DNA from 3 places in the Pseudomonas sp. LFS074 genome. Region 3 is predicted to be linked to each of the others. Evidence: riboswitches for the same ligand, from Rfam matches in the RefSeq annotation. Region 3 holds a riboswitch; each other region holds the start of a gene.

The links. Region 3 has a riboswitch for cobalamin ahead of cobW (cobalamin biosynthesis protein CobW). Riboswitches for the same ligand answer to the same signal wherever they lie in the genome.
Region 1: linked by a shared signal. The riboswitch ahead of ACNQP3_RS12645 (CbtB domain-containing protein) and the one ahead of cobW (cobalamin biosynthesis protein CobW) in region 3 are both predicted to bind cobalamin.
Region 2: linked by a shared signal. The riboswitch ahead of ACNQP3_RS10260 (ABC transporter substrate-binding protein) and the one ahead of cobW (cobalamin biosynthesis protein CobW) in region 3 are both predicted to bind cobalamin.

Annotation. Positions count from the first base shown of each region.
Region 1 covers NZ_JBFPFV010000001.1:2,756,116-2,761,353, reverse strand. Annotated here, with positions in the region: gene ACNQP3_RS12660 (class II aldolase/adducin family protein) at 1-303, shown strand, start outside; gene ACNQP3_RS12655 (LLM class flavin-dependent oxidoreductase) at 394-1,728, shown strand; gene ACNQP3_RS12650 (LLM class flavin-dependent oxidoreductase) at 1,756-2,856, shown strand; cobalamin riboswitch at 2,970-3,194, shown strand; gene ACNQP3_RS12645 (CbtB domain-containing protein) at 3,288-3,476, shown strand; gene ACNQP3_RS12640 (CbtA family protein) at 3,486-4,172, shown strand; gene ACNQP3_RS12635 (cobalamin biosynthesis protein) at 4,172-4,558, shown strand; gene cobM (precorrin-4 C(11)-methyltransferase) at 4,592-5,238, shown strand, end outside.
Region 2 covers NZ_JBFPFV010000001.1:2,221,914-2,227,151, reverse strand. Annotated here, with positions in the region: gene ACNQP3_RS10270 (TonB-dependent receptor) at 1-1,559, shown strand, start outside; gene ACNQP3_RS10265 (DUF1624 domain-containing protein) at 1,701-2,867, shown strand; cobalamin riboswitch at 2,896-3,095, shown strand; gene ACNQP3_RS10260 (ABC transporter substrate-binding protein) at 3,206-4,216, shown strand; gene ACNQP3_RS10255 (FecCD family ABC transporter permease) at 4,216-5,232, shown strand; gene ACNQP3_RS10250 (ABC transporter ATP-binding protein) at 5,229-5,238, shown strand, end outside.
Region 3 covers NZ_JBFPFV010000001.1:2,615,246-2,620,483, reverse strand. Annotated here, with positions in the region: gene cobN (cobaltochelatase subunit CobN) at 1-2,117, opposite strand, end outside; gene cobW (cobalamin biosynthesis protein CobW) at 2,121-3,188, opposite strand; cobalamin riboswitch at 3,290-3,507, opposite strand; gene ACNQP3_RS12065 (glyoxalase superfamily protein) at 3,608-3,985, shown strand; gene ACNQP3_RS12060 (hypothetical protein) at 3,982-4,344, shown strand; gene ACNQP3_RS12055 (ATP-binding cassette domain-containing protein) at 4,516-5,238, shown strand, end outside.

The DNA.
Region 1 (5,238 bases), 140 kb from region 3:
CGGCTGGTGGCCAACCTGGGCGACAGCAATATCCTGATCCTGCGCAACCATGGCCTGCTGACCGGGGGAATCAGCGTCGAGCATGCCTTCCGCGAGCTGCACGGGCTGGAGCGGGCCTGCAACATCCAGGTGGCGGCGCAGGCAGGGGGCAACGACCAACTGCTGTACGCGGCGCCGGCAGCAATTGCCAAGGTGCATGAGCAGTCGAAGCGGTTTTCCGATGGGCTGGGGGAAGGGATCCAGCGGCATTGGGATGCGCTGATACGCCAGCTGGATCGGGAGGGACTGGATTACCAGAACTGACCGCGTTCTTGTGGCCTGTACCGACCTCCGCCGCGGCTGAGTTTCAAGGCCGTATCGACTCCATTTGCAGCACAACCCGCAGGTATTCCGATGAGCAAACGACAGATCCGCCTGGGCGCCATGATCCATGGCGTCGGCCACGGCTGGGGCGAATGGCGCCACCCCGATGCATTGGCCGATGCCAGTGTCAATTTCGGTTTCTACAAACATCAGGCAAAACTGGCGGAGGCGGCAACGTTCGACTTCGCCTTCATTGCCGACAGCCTGCACATCCACGCCCGCTCCAGCCCTCACTACCTCAACCGTTTCGAGCCGCTGACCATCCTCTCGGCGCTGGCTACGGTAACCGAACACATCGGCCTGGTGGCCACGGTCACGGTCAGCTACACCGAGCCCTTCCAGGTAGCACGTCAGTTCGCCTCGCTGGACCTGATCAGCGGTGGGCGCGCGGGCTGGAACGTGGTGACTTCCTGGCTTTCCGGTACTGCTGACAACTTCGGCAAGGCTGAACACCCGCCGCATGCCGTGCGCTACCGAATTGCGCGCGAGCACGTAGAGGTGGTCAAAGGGCTGTGGGACTCCTGGGAAGACGACGCCTTTACCCGCGACAAGCAAAGCGGACAGTTCTTCGACCCGGCCAAACTGCACACCCTCGGCCACCAGGGTGAGTTCTTCAAGGTCAAGGGCCCGCTGAACATCCAGCGCTCGCCCCAGGGCCAGCCACTGATCTTCCAGGCAGGCGTGTCGGAAGAGGGTCGCAACTTCGCCGCGCAAAACGCCGACGCCATCTTCGTCAACCCGGAATCGTTCGACGATGCCCACGCTTACTATCAGGACCTCAAGCAGCGTGCCGCGCGCCATGGCCGTGATCCGGATGCATTGTTCATCCTGCCCGGCATACGCCCGATCGTCGGCCGCGACGCCGAGGAGGTCGAACAGCGTTATCAGCAAGCCGTGGACCTGGTAAGCATCGAAGATGCCCTGGTTGCGCTTGGCCGGCCGTTCAACGACTACGACTTCAGCCACCATGACTTGGACGCGCCCTTCCCCGACCTCGGCACGCTGGGCAATGACAGCCACAAGGGCACCTCGGACCAACTCAAGCAGCTGGCCCGTGATGAAGGCCTGACCTTGCGCGAGCTGGCGCTGCGTTTCTCGCGTCCACGCCGGGACTTCGTCGGTACCCCGGAACAGGTTGGCGATGCCCTGCAGCACTGGTTCGAAAACGGCGCGGCCGACGGTTTCATCATCAACTCGCTGCTACCCGACGGCCTGCAGTATTTCACCGAGCAGGTGGTGCCGCTGCTGCAAGCGCGAGGCCTGGTACGCCAGACGTATGCCGGTACAACCCTGCGAGACCATTTCGGCCTCGACGTGCCGGAAAACCGCAACACACTGCGCCGCACCCAGACAGCGGTTGCCTGAGCCCATCACGACAAGGAGTTCTGTTCCATGAGCCTCGAATTCATCGGCCTCATCGGCCCGCAGGAAAGCAGCGAGTCACAGGCAGCACGCGGCCCGCTGGTCGACCTGGAGTTCATCAAAGCCTTCTCCCAGGCCCAAGAGTATGGTGGCTTTGACAAAGCGCTGCTGGCAGTCAATACCAGCGCGCCGGATTCGTTGATTCTGGCCAGCTATGTGGCCGCCCTCACCGAGCGCATCGGCCTGCTGGTAGCCCACCGCCCTGGCTTCCAGGCCCCGACCTTCGCCGCCCGCCAGTTCGCCACCCTTGACCAGCTGAGCCATGGCCGTGCCTCGATCAACGTCATTACCGGCGGCGACAGCGGCGACCTGCAGCGCGATGGCGACTTCCTGGACAAGGATGCCCGTTATGCGCGCACCGACGAATACCTGCAGGTACTGCGTGACACCTGGACTCGCCATGAACCGTTCGACCACCAGGGCACACATTACCGCGTCGAAGACAACCTGACCCTGGTCAAGCCAGTGCAGCATTTGCCGATCTATTTCTCTGGCGCCTCTGATGCGGCCGTCGAAGTGGCCGCCAAACACGCCGATGTGTACATGATGTGGGGCGAACCGCTGGAACAGGTACGCGAACGCATCGCCAAAGTGCGCAAGGCCGCCGCCCGCTACGGACGCGAAAAGCATATTCGCTTCAGCCTGTCGTTGCGGCCGATTCTGGGCGCTACCGAGGCCGAGGCCTGGGGCCGTGCCGAGCGCATTCTGGCCGACGCCCAGGCGCGGATCGGCATCCACCAGGGCAACCGCCGCGAGAAGAACTTCGGCAAGAGCAATGCCGGCTCTGAGCGTCTGGTGCAGCTGGCCAGCCAGCGCAAAGTGCATGACACCCGGCTGTGGACCGAGATTGCCGCGCTGGGTGGCGGTGCCGGTAACTCTACGTCGCTGGTGGGGACTGCAGAGCAGGTGGCAGAGGCCGCATTGGCTTACTACAAGCTTGGGGTGAGCACTTTCCTGTTCCGCGGTTTTGACCAATTGCGTGATGCGGTCGAGTACGGGCAGGACCTGATCCCGCGCATTCGCGCGCTGGTAGCCCAGCGTGAGTCTGGCCGCGATGTTCGAACTGCGTAGATTTCTGCGGTACGGCTGCAGGGATAGCGCCGTCCGGCAGGAACCCGCGCAAGCCTGAAATGGGTGGAAGGCAGATGCACCCACAGATTGACGCCAAGCCCGCCCCATGCTCTCCTTATGCCTCACGTTCAGGTGCCCCCGTAGGGGGTGAAACGGGAAACCGGTGCGTCGCAGGCCCTCCAGCAGGGCCGGACAATGCCGGTGCTGCCCCCGCAACGGTAAGCGAGTGAAGCGTCTGTACCACTGTGCCTCGTAGTACGGCATGGGAAGGTGACGTGTTCCAGGAGCCCTGCTCTTCCTCGCAAGCCCGGAGACCGGCCTGGCGTTCATGAACACCCCGCGGTGGGCGGGCGCTGTTGCATTCCCCTGGGCGACCCCGCCCGGGGCTGCCGCGCTCGCCCGTTGCTCACTAAAAAGCAGAGGAACGCGTCATGCCCGTCACCAGCGCCAAGCAGCACAGCCTTGCCACACCCGTCACCCTCAGCCAGCGCGTAGTCATCGCCGTCGGCGCCAGCCTGTTGGGCCTGTGCCTGGTGTACTTCGCCGGCTTCTCGCACATCGAGGCCGTGCACAACGCCGCCCACGACACCCGCCACAGCGCCGCCTTCCCCTGCCACTGAGTACGCCTGATGATCACGCGCATTGCCCGTACTGCGGGTTTCAGCGGGTTGCTTGCGGCCCTGTTGCTGACCTTGCTGCAAAGCTTTTGGGTCGCCCCGCTGATTCTCGAAGCGGAAACCTACGAGTCCTCGGCCCCGGCCGCCCAACACGAACATGGCGGCAATGAGGGCGCTCATGAACACAGCGCCGAAGCCTGGTCACCAGAAGACGGCTGGCAGCGCGTGCTGTCCACCACCGGTGGCAACCTGGTGGTGGCGGTGGGCTTTGCCCTGATCCTCGCCGCACTGTATGGCCTGCGCGAGCCGAAGCGCGTCAGCACTGGCGCCTTGTGGGGCCTGGCCGGTTTCGCCGTGTTCTGTCTGGCCCCAACGTTGGGGTTGCCACCGGAACTGCCCGGCACTGCTGCCGCCGACCTGGGGCAACGCCAGGCCTGGTGGATTGGCACGGCCAGCGCCACCGCCCTTGGCCTGGCCTTGCTGGTGTTCGCCCGCCACTGGCTGCTGAAGGCGCTGGGCGCCGTGCTGCTGGTTATCCCCCATGTGATCGGTGCGCCACAGCCTGAAGTCCATGAAAGCCTGGCCCCCGAAGCACTGGAGACGCAGTTCAAGATGGCCTCCTGGCTGACCAACGCTGCCTTCTGGGTGGCGTTGGGCCTGCTCAGTGCGTGGCTGTTCCGCCGCTCCAGCGAGGCCTGATGCCGGCTTTCTACGCTGGCTTCGGCTGCCGCCGGGGTTGCCCGGCGGATACCCTGCAAACCCTGCTGCACCAAGCCCTGGCTAGCCAGGGCCTGGCGCTTTCCGACCTGCGCGGCATTGCCAGCATCAACCTCAAGGCCGACGAAGCCGGCCTGCAGCAACTGGCCGCACGCCTGGCCTTGCCCTTGGTGCTGTACCATAGCGCGCAACTCCAAGCCTATGAGCCGTTGCTCAGCCACCGCTCGGCCACCGCCTATGCCCACAGCGGCTGTTGGGGCGTGGCCGAGAGTGCGGCACTGGCCCTGGCCAGCCAACAACTGGGCACGGCTAGGTTGCTGCTGCCACGCAAGGTACTAGGCCCGGCGACCCTCGCCCTGGCCGGCTGACGTTTCATACCCTATTTCTTGCAAGGACTTTCCATGACCGTCTACTTCATCGGCGCCGGCCCTGGCGACCCAGAACTGATCACGGTCAAGGGCCAACGGCTGATTCGCCAATGCCCGGTGATCATTTATGCCGGCTCACTGGTGCCCGCTGCCGTGCTCGAAGGCCATCAGGCCGAGGCCGTGATCAACAGCGCCGAACTGCATCTGGAGCAGATTATCGCGGCCATGCAAAGCGCACACGAACGGGGGCTGGATGTAGCCCGCGTACATAGCGGCGACCCCAGCTTGTACGGCGCCATCGGCGAGCAGATCCGCCACCTGCAAGCACTGGGCATCGATTACCAGATCATCCCGGGAGTGACTGCCACGGCGGCCAGCGCTGCCCTGCTCGGCTGCGAACTGACTTTGCCTCAAGTGGCGCAGACCGTGATCCTCACCCGCTATGGCGACAGCTCGCCCATGCCGCCTGGCGAGCAACTGGGCGACCTGGCGCGCCACGGCAGCACGCTGGCGATTCACCTGGGGGTCAAACACCTTTCGCGCATTGTCGATGAGCTGCTGCCGCACTACGGCGCACACTGCCCGGTAGCGGTGGTGCATCGCGCCACCTGGCCAGACCAGGACTGGGTACGCGGCAACCTCGGCGATATCGTCGAACGCGTGGCAAGCAAGGGCTTTCG
Region 2 (5,238 bases), 390 kb from region 3:
GGGACCGTCAGCAGCTCGGCCTGGACAGCGGCGGCAGCCTCAGCGAGCGCCTGAGCTATCGCCTTACGCTGAACCAGCAAGATGGCAATGGTTGGGTCGACCGCACCCATTCGCGCAGCCTGGCCGTTAGCGCAGCGCTGCGTTTCGATGCCAGTGACGACCTCAGCTTCACCCTCGCCCACGACCGTGGCGAGGCGCAGCCCGCCAACTACTACGGCACGCCGCTGATCGACGGCCACTATCGCAGTAGCCTGCGCAACAAGAACTACAACGTACAGAATGACGTGCAGCGTTATGACGACGAGTGGACCCGGCTGACCACCGATTGGACGCTGAACGACCACCTCAGCGCCAGCAACCAGCTGTACTACATCAAGAGCCGCCGCCACTGGCGCAACGCCGAAGACTACAGCTGGGACGCCGAGCGTCAGCAGTTGCTGCGCGGCAGCTACCTGGAGATCAAGCACAACCAGGAACAGTTCGGCGACCGCCAGACCTTCACCTTCGACCACACCCTGTTCGGCCTGGCCAGCAAGACCGTGGTCGGGGCCGAGTACAACAAGGTGCGCTTCAACGTCGACAGCAATTCACCCTACAACGATGTCGGCGGCGACTACATCGACCCATGGCAACCGCAGCCCGGCGGGTTCCACAGTGCCTCGCCGCTGCGACCGCAAACCTTGTCCACCACCCATACCTTTGCCCTGTTCGCCGAGAACCGCCTGCAGCTCAGCGACCGGCTGTCGCTGGTAACCGGCGTGCGCCGCGACCAGAACCACATCGACCGCGACAACCTGACCAACGACAGCCGCAGTGACCGCAGCCTGCAAGGTGGCAACTGGCGCGCTGGGCTGGTGTTCGCGGTCACTGACGACCTGTCACTGTATGGCCAGTACTCCACCAGCGAGGAAGGGGTCAACAACCTCATCAGCCTCAGCCCCACCCAGATGCACTATGACTTGACCGAAGCGAAGCAGACTGAGGTAGGCCTGAAGCAGCGCTTCTGGGAAGGCCGTGGCGAATGGACACTGGCCGCCTACCACATCGTCAAGAAGAAGCTGCTGGTAGACGACCCGATCACCCACGAGAAGCAACAGGCTGGCCAGCAGACCTCCGATGGCCTCGAAGCGACCTTGGAACTGGCGCTGGCGCACCAATGGCAGGTGTCTGCCAACGCATCGCTGGTGCGCGCAAGGTATGACGACTTCGACGAGATGGTCGGCGGCGTGGCGCAGGACCGTGCCGGCAACCGGCCGGCAAACGTGCCACGGCGTACCGCCAACCTGTGGTTGAGCAAAGGTTTCGGCCAACAGGTGGAAGCCGGCATTGGCGCGCGCTATGTGGATGAGCGTTATGCCGACACCGCCAATACCCAAAGCGCCCCCGGCTACACCGTGGTCGATGCCAACATCGCCTGGCAGGTGTTGCCTGATGTACGGCTGGGGTTGCAGTTGAACAACCTGTTCGATCGCGAGTATGTGCAGTCGGCGTTCAGCGGGCAGCAGTGGTTGATGGGGATGCCGCGCTCGTATTTTGCGACGGTGGATTACACCTTCTGACCTGAGTTGCCTGAACCGGCCTCTTCGCGGGCGCGCCCGCGAAGAGGCCTGCACAGGCAACACAAAAACCTCTACCAGCCTCCAATAAATTAGTTATAAGATAACGTTTCACATGACATTCATTCCTATCAGCGACCCTCCATGACAAGCGCCAGCGCCACGCCCACCTTGATCACCCAGCGCCTGCAGAGCATCGATGCCCTGCGCGGCCTGGTGATCCTGTTCATGCTTTTGGACCATGTCCGCGAGACCTTTTTCCTGCACCGCCAGGTCAGCGACCCCATGGCCATCGACAGCACCGAGCCTGCGCTGTTCGTCAGCCGCACACTGGCCCACCTCTGCGCACCGGTGTTCGTCCTGCTGACCGGCCTGTCGGCCTGGCTGTACGGCGAGAAGCATCAGGGCCGTAGCGATGTCTCGGCATTCCTGTTCAAGCGCGGGCTGTTCCTGGTGGTGCTGGAGTTCACCCTGGTCAACTTCGCCTGGACCTTCCAGTTGCCGCCCAGCGTGATCTATCTGCAGGTTATCTGGGCCATCGGCGTCAGCATGATCGCCTTGTCCCTGCTGGTGTGGCTGCCACGCGCCGCACTGCTCACCCTGGGCGCCATCATCGTCGCCGGCCACAACCTGCTCGACGGCCTGCACGTTGGCGTGGGGTCAGCCCTGCACGTGCCCTGGGCAATCCTGCACGACCGCGGCTGGCTTGAATGGTCGGAAAACCTGCGCCTGCGCACGTCGTATCCGGTGCTGCCGTGGATCGGCGTCATTGCCCTGGGTTATGGCCTGGGCCCCTGGTTCGCGCGCGGCAGCGAGGCCGGACAACGCCAGCAACGCCTGCTGACGGCCGGGTTGCTCGCACTCCTGGGCTTTGTCCTGCTGCGCATGTTCAACGGCTATGGTGAGGCGCCGTGGAGCGGTTACCCCACCTTCACGCAAACGTTGATGAGCTTCTTCAACATCACCAAATACCCACCGTCGCTACTGTTCCTGGCCCTGACCCTGGGCTGCGGCCTTGTGTTGCTGCGCGCCTTCGAGCGGGCCGGCCAGGCGCGCTGGATCAGTGCCCTGGCGGTGTTCGGTGCGGCCCCGATGTTCTTCTACCTGCTGCACCTGTATGTGCTGAAGCTGCTGTACCTGGCCAGCGTGGCGCTGTTGGGCCTCAACCAGGGCGACTACTTCGGCTTCGAGAGCATTGCAGCGGTGTGGCTGAGCGCGGTGCTGTTGGCGGCTTCGCTGTACCTGCCAGTACGCGGGTTCGCCCAACTGAAGCAGCGGCGCCGCGACATCGCCTGGCTGAAGTACTTCTGAAAAGCGTTTTCACCCGGCGGCGCGATGGTCTACCATGCGGGCCGCCGGTTTCCACCACGGAACTAATAGGGAATCCCTGGCCCGCCAATACGGGCCAAACGGAACTGCCCCCGCAACTGTAGGTGCCGAGCCAGCTCCATCGATGCCACTGGGCCAGACCGCCCGGGAAGGCCGGAGCCGGGCCATGACGCACCAGTCAGGAGACCTGCCGGCCTACATTCACCAACCGGCGGGGTGTCCGGGATTGGCCATCAGTGTTGCCCCTGCCACCGGCAGGGGCTCGGCGATGCCTGTCCGCGCGTTCCTCACCCGAACTGTCCGATAGGAGATCGCCCAGCATGCTGCCCCGTTTCGTCACCCTGCTCGCCGGCCTAGGCCTTACCGGCCTGGCCCAGGCCGCGGCCACCCACTACCCGCTGACGCTCGACAACTGCGGCAAGCCGCAGACGTTCGCCCAGGCGCCACAGCGCGCCGTCACCATCGGCCAGGCCGGTACCGAGATGCTCTATGCACTGGGGCTGGGCGACAAGCTGGCGGGCACCTCGCTGTGGTTCAACAACGTGCTGCCCGAGTACCAGGCAGTGAACGCCAAGGTGCCGCGCCTGGCCGACAACGACCCCAGCTTCGAAGCCGTGGTCGGCAAGCGCCCGCAATTGGTGGCGGTGCAGTTCGAATGGATGGTCGGTGCCCAGGGCGTGGTCGGCACCCGCGAACAGTTCGATGAACTGAAGATCCCCACCTACCTGCTGCCGTCGGACTGCGAAGGCAAGGACAACCTGGTCGGCGCCGACGGCACCCGTCTGCAGGCGTTCCAGGTCAGCAGCATCTACAAGAGCATCAGCCAGCTGGCCGAGATCTTCGATGTGCAGGACCGCGGCAATGCTCTGAATGCCGAGCTCAAAGGCCGCCTGGACAGTGCCAAGGCGCAACTGGCCGGCAAGGACCTGTCGGCCACCTCGGCATTGTTCTGGTTCTCCAGCGCCGACCTCGACATCGACCCTTATGTGGCCGGCCGCCAGGGCGTCGCCGACTTCATGCTGCGCACCCTGGGTGTGCGCAACGTGGTCGAGTCCAGCGAAGAATGGCCGACCGTAGGCTGGGAAACCCTGGCCAAGGCCAACCCCACCTGGCTGATCATCGCCCGCATGGACCGCCGCCGCTTCCCCGCCGACGACTACCAGAAAAAGCTCGAATTCCTGCGCAGCGACCCGGTAACCCGCAACATGGATGCGGTGAAGCACGATCGCATCATCATTCTTGACGCCGACGCCATGCAAGCCGGCATCCGCCTGTTCCGCGGCGTGCAGACGCTAGCCACAGCCTTCGCCAGCGGTAAAGCAGCCCAGTGATGATGCGCCTGTTACCCTGCATCGTGGTTGCCCTGGCAGCCCTGTTGGCCGCCCTGCTGGCCGGTACCGCCATCGGCGAAACCAGCCTGTCGCCCAGCGTGGTCGGCCAGGTGCTGGCCAACCACCTGTGGCAGGCCGGCTACCCGGTCGACCCGATCGACGCCGGCATCGTCTGGAACTACCGCCTGACCCGCACCCTGGTCGCAGCCGCGTGCGGCGCCGGGCTGGCAACCTGCGGCGTGATTCTCCAGGCGCTGTTGCGCAACCCCCTGGCCGAGCCGTACCTGCTCGGGCTATCTGCCGGTGCCTCGACCGGCGCGGTGCTGGTCGGCCTGCTGGGCCTGGGTAGCCTGGCATTGAGCATGTCCGCCGGGGCCTTCATCGGCGCCGGGGCCGCATTCGCCCTGGTGCTGCTGCTGGCCCGCGCGGCCGGCCCCAGCAGCAACAACGCTCAGGTGATCCTTGCCGGTATCGCTGGCTCGCAACTGTTCAATGCCCTGACCGCCTTCCTGATCACCAAGTCGGCCACCGCCGAGCAGGCGCGCGGTATCCTGTTCTGGCTGCTGGGCAACCTCAGCGGCGTGCGCTGGCCTTCGGTGTGGCTGGCTGTGCCGGTGGCGCTGTTCGGCTTGCTGGTGTGCCTGTGGCATCGCCGTGCGCTGGACGCCTTCACGTTTGGTGCCGATTCGGCAGCCTCGCTGGGCATTCCGGTGCGGCGTACCCAGTTGTTGCTGATCAGTTGTGCAGCGCTGGTCACGGCGGTGATGGTGTCCATTGTCGGTGCCATCGGTTTTGTCGGGCTGGTAATACCCCACGCCCTGCGTCTGCTGCTAGGCCCCGGGCACAGCCGCCTGCTGCCTGCCAGCGCGCTGGGTGGCGCACTGTTCCTGATTGCTGCAGACATCCTCTCACGCACGCTGATCACCGGCCAGGTGATCCCGGTAGGTGTGGTTACCGCGCTGATCGGCGCGCCAGTTTTCGCGCTGATTCTGGTCAGCCGCCGGGGGCGCCCATGACCCTCC
Region 3 (5,238 bases):
AGGCGCAGGCGCCCTTCAGGCGACTGCCCGAACACGTGCAGCCCATCGCGAATCTGCGATTCCTTGAGGTCACACAGGTAGGTGTCCAGGCGTGGCAGCCATACGGCGGCATCGTCCAATTGCCCTTCCAGTTGCAACTCGCGGTCGATGTGGTTGGCTTTTACCAGTTCGAGAATATCGCGCTGCAACTCGCGAGCACGCCGTGGGTCGAGCAGCTGCGCTTCGTAGAACTCATCAGCCAACTGTTCCAGGTGGCGCAGCGGCCCATAGGTTTCGGCACGGGTCAGCGGCGGCATCAGGTGATCGATGATCACCGCCTGGGTGCGGCGCTTGGCCTGAGCACCCTCGCCCGGGTCGTTGACGATGAACGGGTAGATGTTCGGCAGCGGGCCGAGCAGCGCATCCGGCCAGCACTGTGCCGACAACCCCACGCCCTTGCCGGGCAGCCACTCAAGGTTGCCGTGCTTGCCGACATGGATCACCGCGTCGGCGGCAAAGGCGTGACGCAGCCAGAAGTGAAACGCCAGGTAGCCGTGCGGCGGCACCAGGTCGGGGTCGTGGTACACCGCGCTCGGGTCCACCTGATACCCCCGCGCCGGCTGGATACCGACGAAAGTCAGGCCAAAGCGCAAGCCGGCGACCATCAGCCGGCCGCTGCGGTACATCGGGTCTTGCTCGGGCGGCCCCCAGCGTTCCAGCACGGCCTGGCGGTTGGCGTCGGGCAGGCGCTCGAATGCAGCCTGGTAGTCGGCCAGGCTCAGGCTCTGGGCGCAGGGGCGTTGGTCCAGGTGGTCAAGGTCGTTGGTCACGCCACCGAGCAGTTGGTGAATCAACTGCGTGCCGCTGCTCGGCAAATCGGCCAGCGGATAGCCTTCGGCCTGTAGCGCCTTGAGGATGTTCAGCGCCGCTGCCGGGGTGTCCAGGCCGACGCCGTTACCAATGCGGCCATCACGGGTCGGGTAATTGGCCAGCACCAGGGCAATACGCTTTTGGGCATTAGGCAGGCGCGCCAGCTCAACCCAGCGGCGGGCCAGCTCGGCGACGAAGTCCATGCGCTCGGGGTGCGCGCGGTAGCACACCACGTCGGACTGGCTGCGCTCGCTGCGCCAGGCCATGTCCTTGAAACTGACCGGACGGGTGATGATGCGCCCGTCCAGCTCCGGCAAGGCGATGTGCATGGCCAGGTCACGCGCGCCCAGGCCCTGCTCGCTGGCTTCCCAGCCGGGCTGGTTGTCTTGCGCGCAAATGGCCTGCAACACCGGGATGTCACGGCGCAACGGCCGCAGGTTGGGGCGCTCTGGGCTGGACAGGGCAAAGCCGGTGGTATTGACCAGCACTTCAGCGCCGACCTCGTCCAGCCAGGCTTCGACCTGCTCCAGGCAGGCGCTTTCCTTGAGGCTGGCCACGGCGATCGGCAACGGGTTCAGCCCGGCTGCTTGCAGGCGCTGGCAGAACACGTCGATGAAGGCGGTGTTGGCCGCCTGCAGGTGCGAGCGGTAGAACAACAGCGGCGTCACCGGGTAATCCGGGTGCCAGTGCGGGTACCAGTCTTCTAGCGCAACGCTCCCCTTGGCCGGGTGATACACGGCGGTGCGTGGCAAAGGCTGTGGCTCGTCCCAGGCGTAGTCACGGCCCAGCCACTGGCTGGCCAGGCAATTGAACAGGTTGATGGCATTGGCCTTGCCGCCCTGGCGCAGGTAGTGCCAGAGGCGTTCGGCCTGTTCGCCACAAACGTTACCCAAGCTGGTCAGTTCCGGGTCCGGGCGATCATCGCCCGGCACCAGAATCAGTTGCACGCCACGGGCGGCCAATTCGACCAGTTGCTCGACGCCGTAGCGCCAGTAGCCAACGCCACCGTGCAGCGACACCAGAATGACCTTGGCGTGGCGCAGCACCTGGTCGACGTACAAGTCGACCGAGGCATGGTTCTGCACCTGCATCGGGTTGGCCAGGCGCAGGCTGGGGAAGTCTTCAGGCAATTGCTCGGCGGTATCGGCGAGCAATGCCAGGTGCGAATCGCCGCTGCAGAGAATCACCAGCTCGGCGGGTGTCTGGCCGAGGTCGGCAATGCTGTCATCCGGCACGAAGCCGCCGGGCTGGGTCCGCAGCAGGTGCATGGGTCAGGCGCCCAGGGCCTGGCGCAGGCGCGCTTCCAGTTGAACAGCGTCAAGGTCCTGACCAATCAGCACCAGGCGGGTGATGCGCGGCTCGTCGTTGCGCCAGGCGCGATCGAAGTGCTTGTCGAAGCGGGTACCCACGCCTTGCACCAGCAGGCGCATCGGCTTGCCCGGGATGGCGGCGAAGCCCTTGGCACGCAGGATGCCGAACTCCACCACCAGTTGCGTCAGTGCGTCGAGCAGCAGGCTTTCGTCGGCCTCGGGCAGGTCGATGGAGATGGAATCGAAGGCGTCGTGGTCATGATCGTCATGGTCGTCGCCGTCGTGGTGCGTGTCGTGGTGGGTGCGGCGGCCATCGATGTGCGCCTCGGACTCGGCACCCACGCCCAACAGCACTTCCAGTGGCAGCTTGCCGCTGCTGGCCTCGATCACCTTGACGGCCGGCGGCAGTTCTTCAGCCACTTCGGCGCGCACCTTGGCCAGGCCTTCGGCGTCGATCAGGTCGGCCTTGTTCAGTACCACCAGGTCGGCGCTGGCCAGCTGGTCGGCGAACAGCTCGTGCAGTGGCGATTCATGGTCCAGGTTAGGGTCGAGTTTGCGCTGGGCATCGACCTGGTCCGGGTAGGCGGCGAAGGTGCCAGCGGCCACGGCCGGGCTGTCGACCACGGTGATGACCGCATCGACGGTGCAGGCGTTGCGGATTTCCGGCCACTGGAACGCTTGTACCAAAGGCTTGGGCAGGGCCAGGCCGCTGGTTTCGATCAGGATGTGGTCGAGGTCGCCACGGCGTGCCACCAGCTCGCGCATCACCGGAAAGAATTCTTCCTGCACGGTGCAGCACAGGCAACCATTGGCCAGTTCGTAGACGCGGCCGCTGGCTTCTTCCTCGGTGCAACCGATGCTGCACTGTTTGAGGATTTCGCCGTCGATGCCCAGCTCGCCGAATTCGTTGACGATAACCGCGATGCGGCGGCCTTGGGCGTTGTCGAGCATGTGGCGCAGCAAGGTGGTCTTGCCCGAGCCGAGGAAGCCGGTGACGATGGTGACGGGGAGCTTGGCCAGTGTTTTCATGTCGCATTGCCCTTGGCAGTGTGGCGCGGGCATGCAGGACGACAGCCACGGGCCAGAGGTTGGCCGAGCTTGTTCGCCACCGGATCACCCCGCCCGGTTGAAAGTCGAAAACGTGACGAGGCAGGTCTCCTGGCTCGCACCGTTCCAGGCCCCCGTTCGGTTGAACAGCGGGCTGGCGGGATGACGCCTTCCCGCGCGCTGGCGCAGTGGCAGTGTCGATCCGTTGTCGGTGCTTACAGTTGCGGGGGCAGCCGCGGCGTGTACCGCGTTCCCATCTTAGCTTCGGCCTGGCCGAAGAACCTCGAACTGGCAAGGCTACGCAGTGGCTGGCGGGTGGTCAACCATTGCGGCGGGCTGGTCGACCACTCTTGGTTCTACTGCGTTACAGTAGCGACTCTGCCCACGGTCAAGGACGTCCCATGCCCCTCGCCCCCGCCATACCCGTACTGCGCATCTTCTCGGTCGACAAGGCCAAGGAGTTCTACCTCGATTTCCTCGGTTTCAGCCTGGACTGGGAGCATCGTTTCAGCCCGGACCTGCCGTTGTACGTACAGATTCACCGCGACGGCCTGATCCTGCACCTTTCCGAGCACCATGGCGATGCATGCCCCGGTTCTACCGTGTTCGCCCGCATCGACGACCTGCGCGCGCTGGAGCGCGAGCTGCAGGACAAACAGTACGGTTACGCCCGGCCAGAGGCCGAGCGCCTGGACTGGGGCCTGCAGATGCAGGTGTGGGACCCGTTCGGCAACCGCCTGCGCTTTTGCCAGCAGATCGATGACGAGGCCAACCCGTGAAGGCACTGGGCAAACGCGAAATGGCCCGCCTGGAGCGGGAGCTGGTGGCGTGCCTGACCGATGCCTGCGAAACCGCCAAGGCGCAGATCGTCGGTTTCAGCTGGCTCACTCACCGCCTCGACCCCGAGGACTTTCCGGGCAGCCTTCGTATTACCTGGGTATTTGAGCAAGAGGCCGACAAAGCCGCTGCCGTCGCGGGCGAAGCGAAGGCGCACATGCTGGCGTTGACCCGCCATGCACTGGAGCAAGCCGGCATACAGCTGGACCATCCGGCCTGGCATGTGCGGTTCGACAGTGAACAAGCCTGCGCGCACGGCCACGCCGGGGACTGGGCTAAACGCTTGCAGGCGCAACGCTGAGGCCCCAACCGGCGGCCGGTGCTTTACCCGGCCCCGGACGGTCCGTTAGGCTACGCGCTCTCTAATTACGAGGTGTTCGTCCAATGCGCCATTGATGCCGCCGTCCGTTCGACGGCCAGTCTTCAGCCTCCGGCTCGCTCCGGAGATGTCGCGGCATTTGTGGAGTTGTGCATGACGAACACGTCGATTCTGACGCTGGACAGCGTCTCCTTGGCCTTGCCTGATGGCAGGCTGCTGTTCAGCAACCTCAACGAAACCTTCGACCAACGCCGCACCGGCCTGGTCGGGCGCAATGGCGTGGGCAAAAGCCTGCTAGGGCAGATTCTTGCCGGCCAGCGTGAACCCAGCAGCGGCCATTGCCGGCGCCTCGGGCCTGTCCATTTGCTGGACCAGCAAGTCATCGAGCGCAGCGCCACGCTTGCCGACCTGGCCCAAGTGGGGCCGGTGATTGCGGCGCTGGAGCGTATCGAGCAAGGCAGCATCCAGCCCCACGATTTCGACACCGTTGGCGAGCGCTGGGATATCCGCGAGCAATTGCAACGCCAGCTTCAGGGCCACGGCCTGGGCCAACTCGACTGGCGCCAGCCCGCACGGAGCCTGAGCGGCGGCCAGGCCATGCGCGTGGCGCTGATTGGCGCGTGGCTCAGCGATGCCGACTACCTGATCCTCGACGAGCCAAGCAATCACCTGGACAGCGACGCCCGTGCCCAACTGCTGAGCATGATCGAAGCCTGGGACCGTGGCTTGCTGGTGATCAGCCACGACCGCAGCCTGCTGGCGCACATGGCACGCATTGTTGAATTATCCAGCCTGGGTTTGCAGGGCTATGGTGGCAACTACAGCATCTATGCAGCGCAAAAAGCCAACCAGACGGCGCAGGCCCAGCAGCACCTT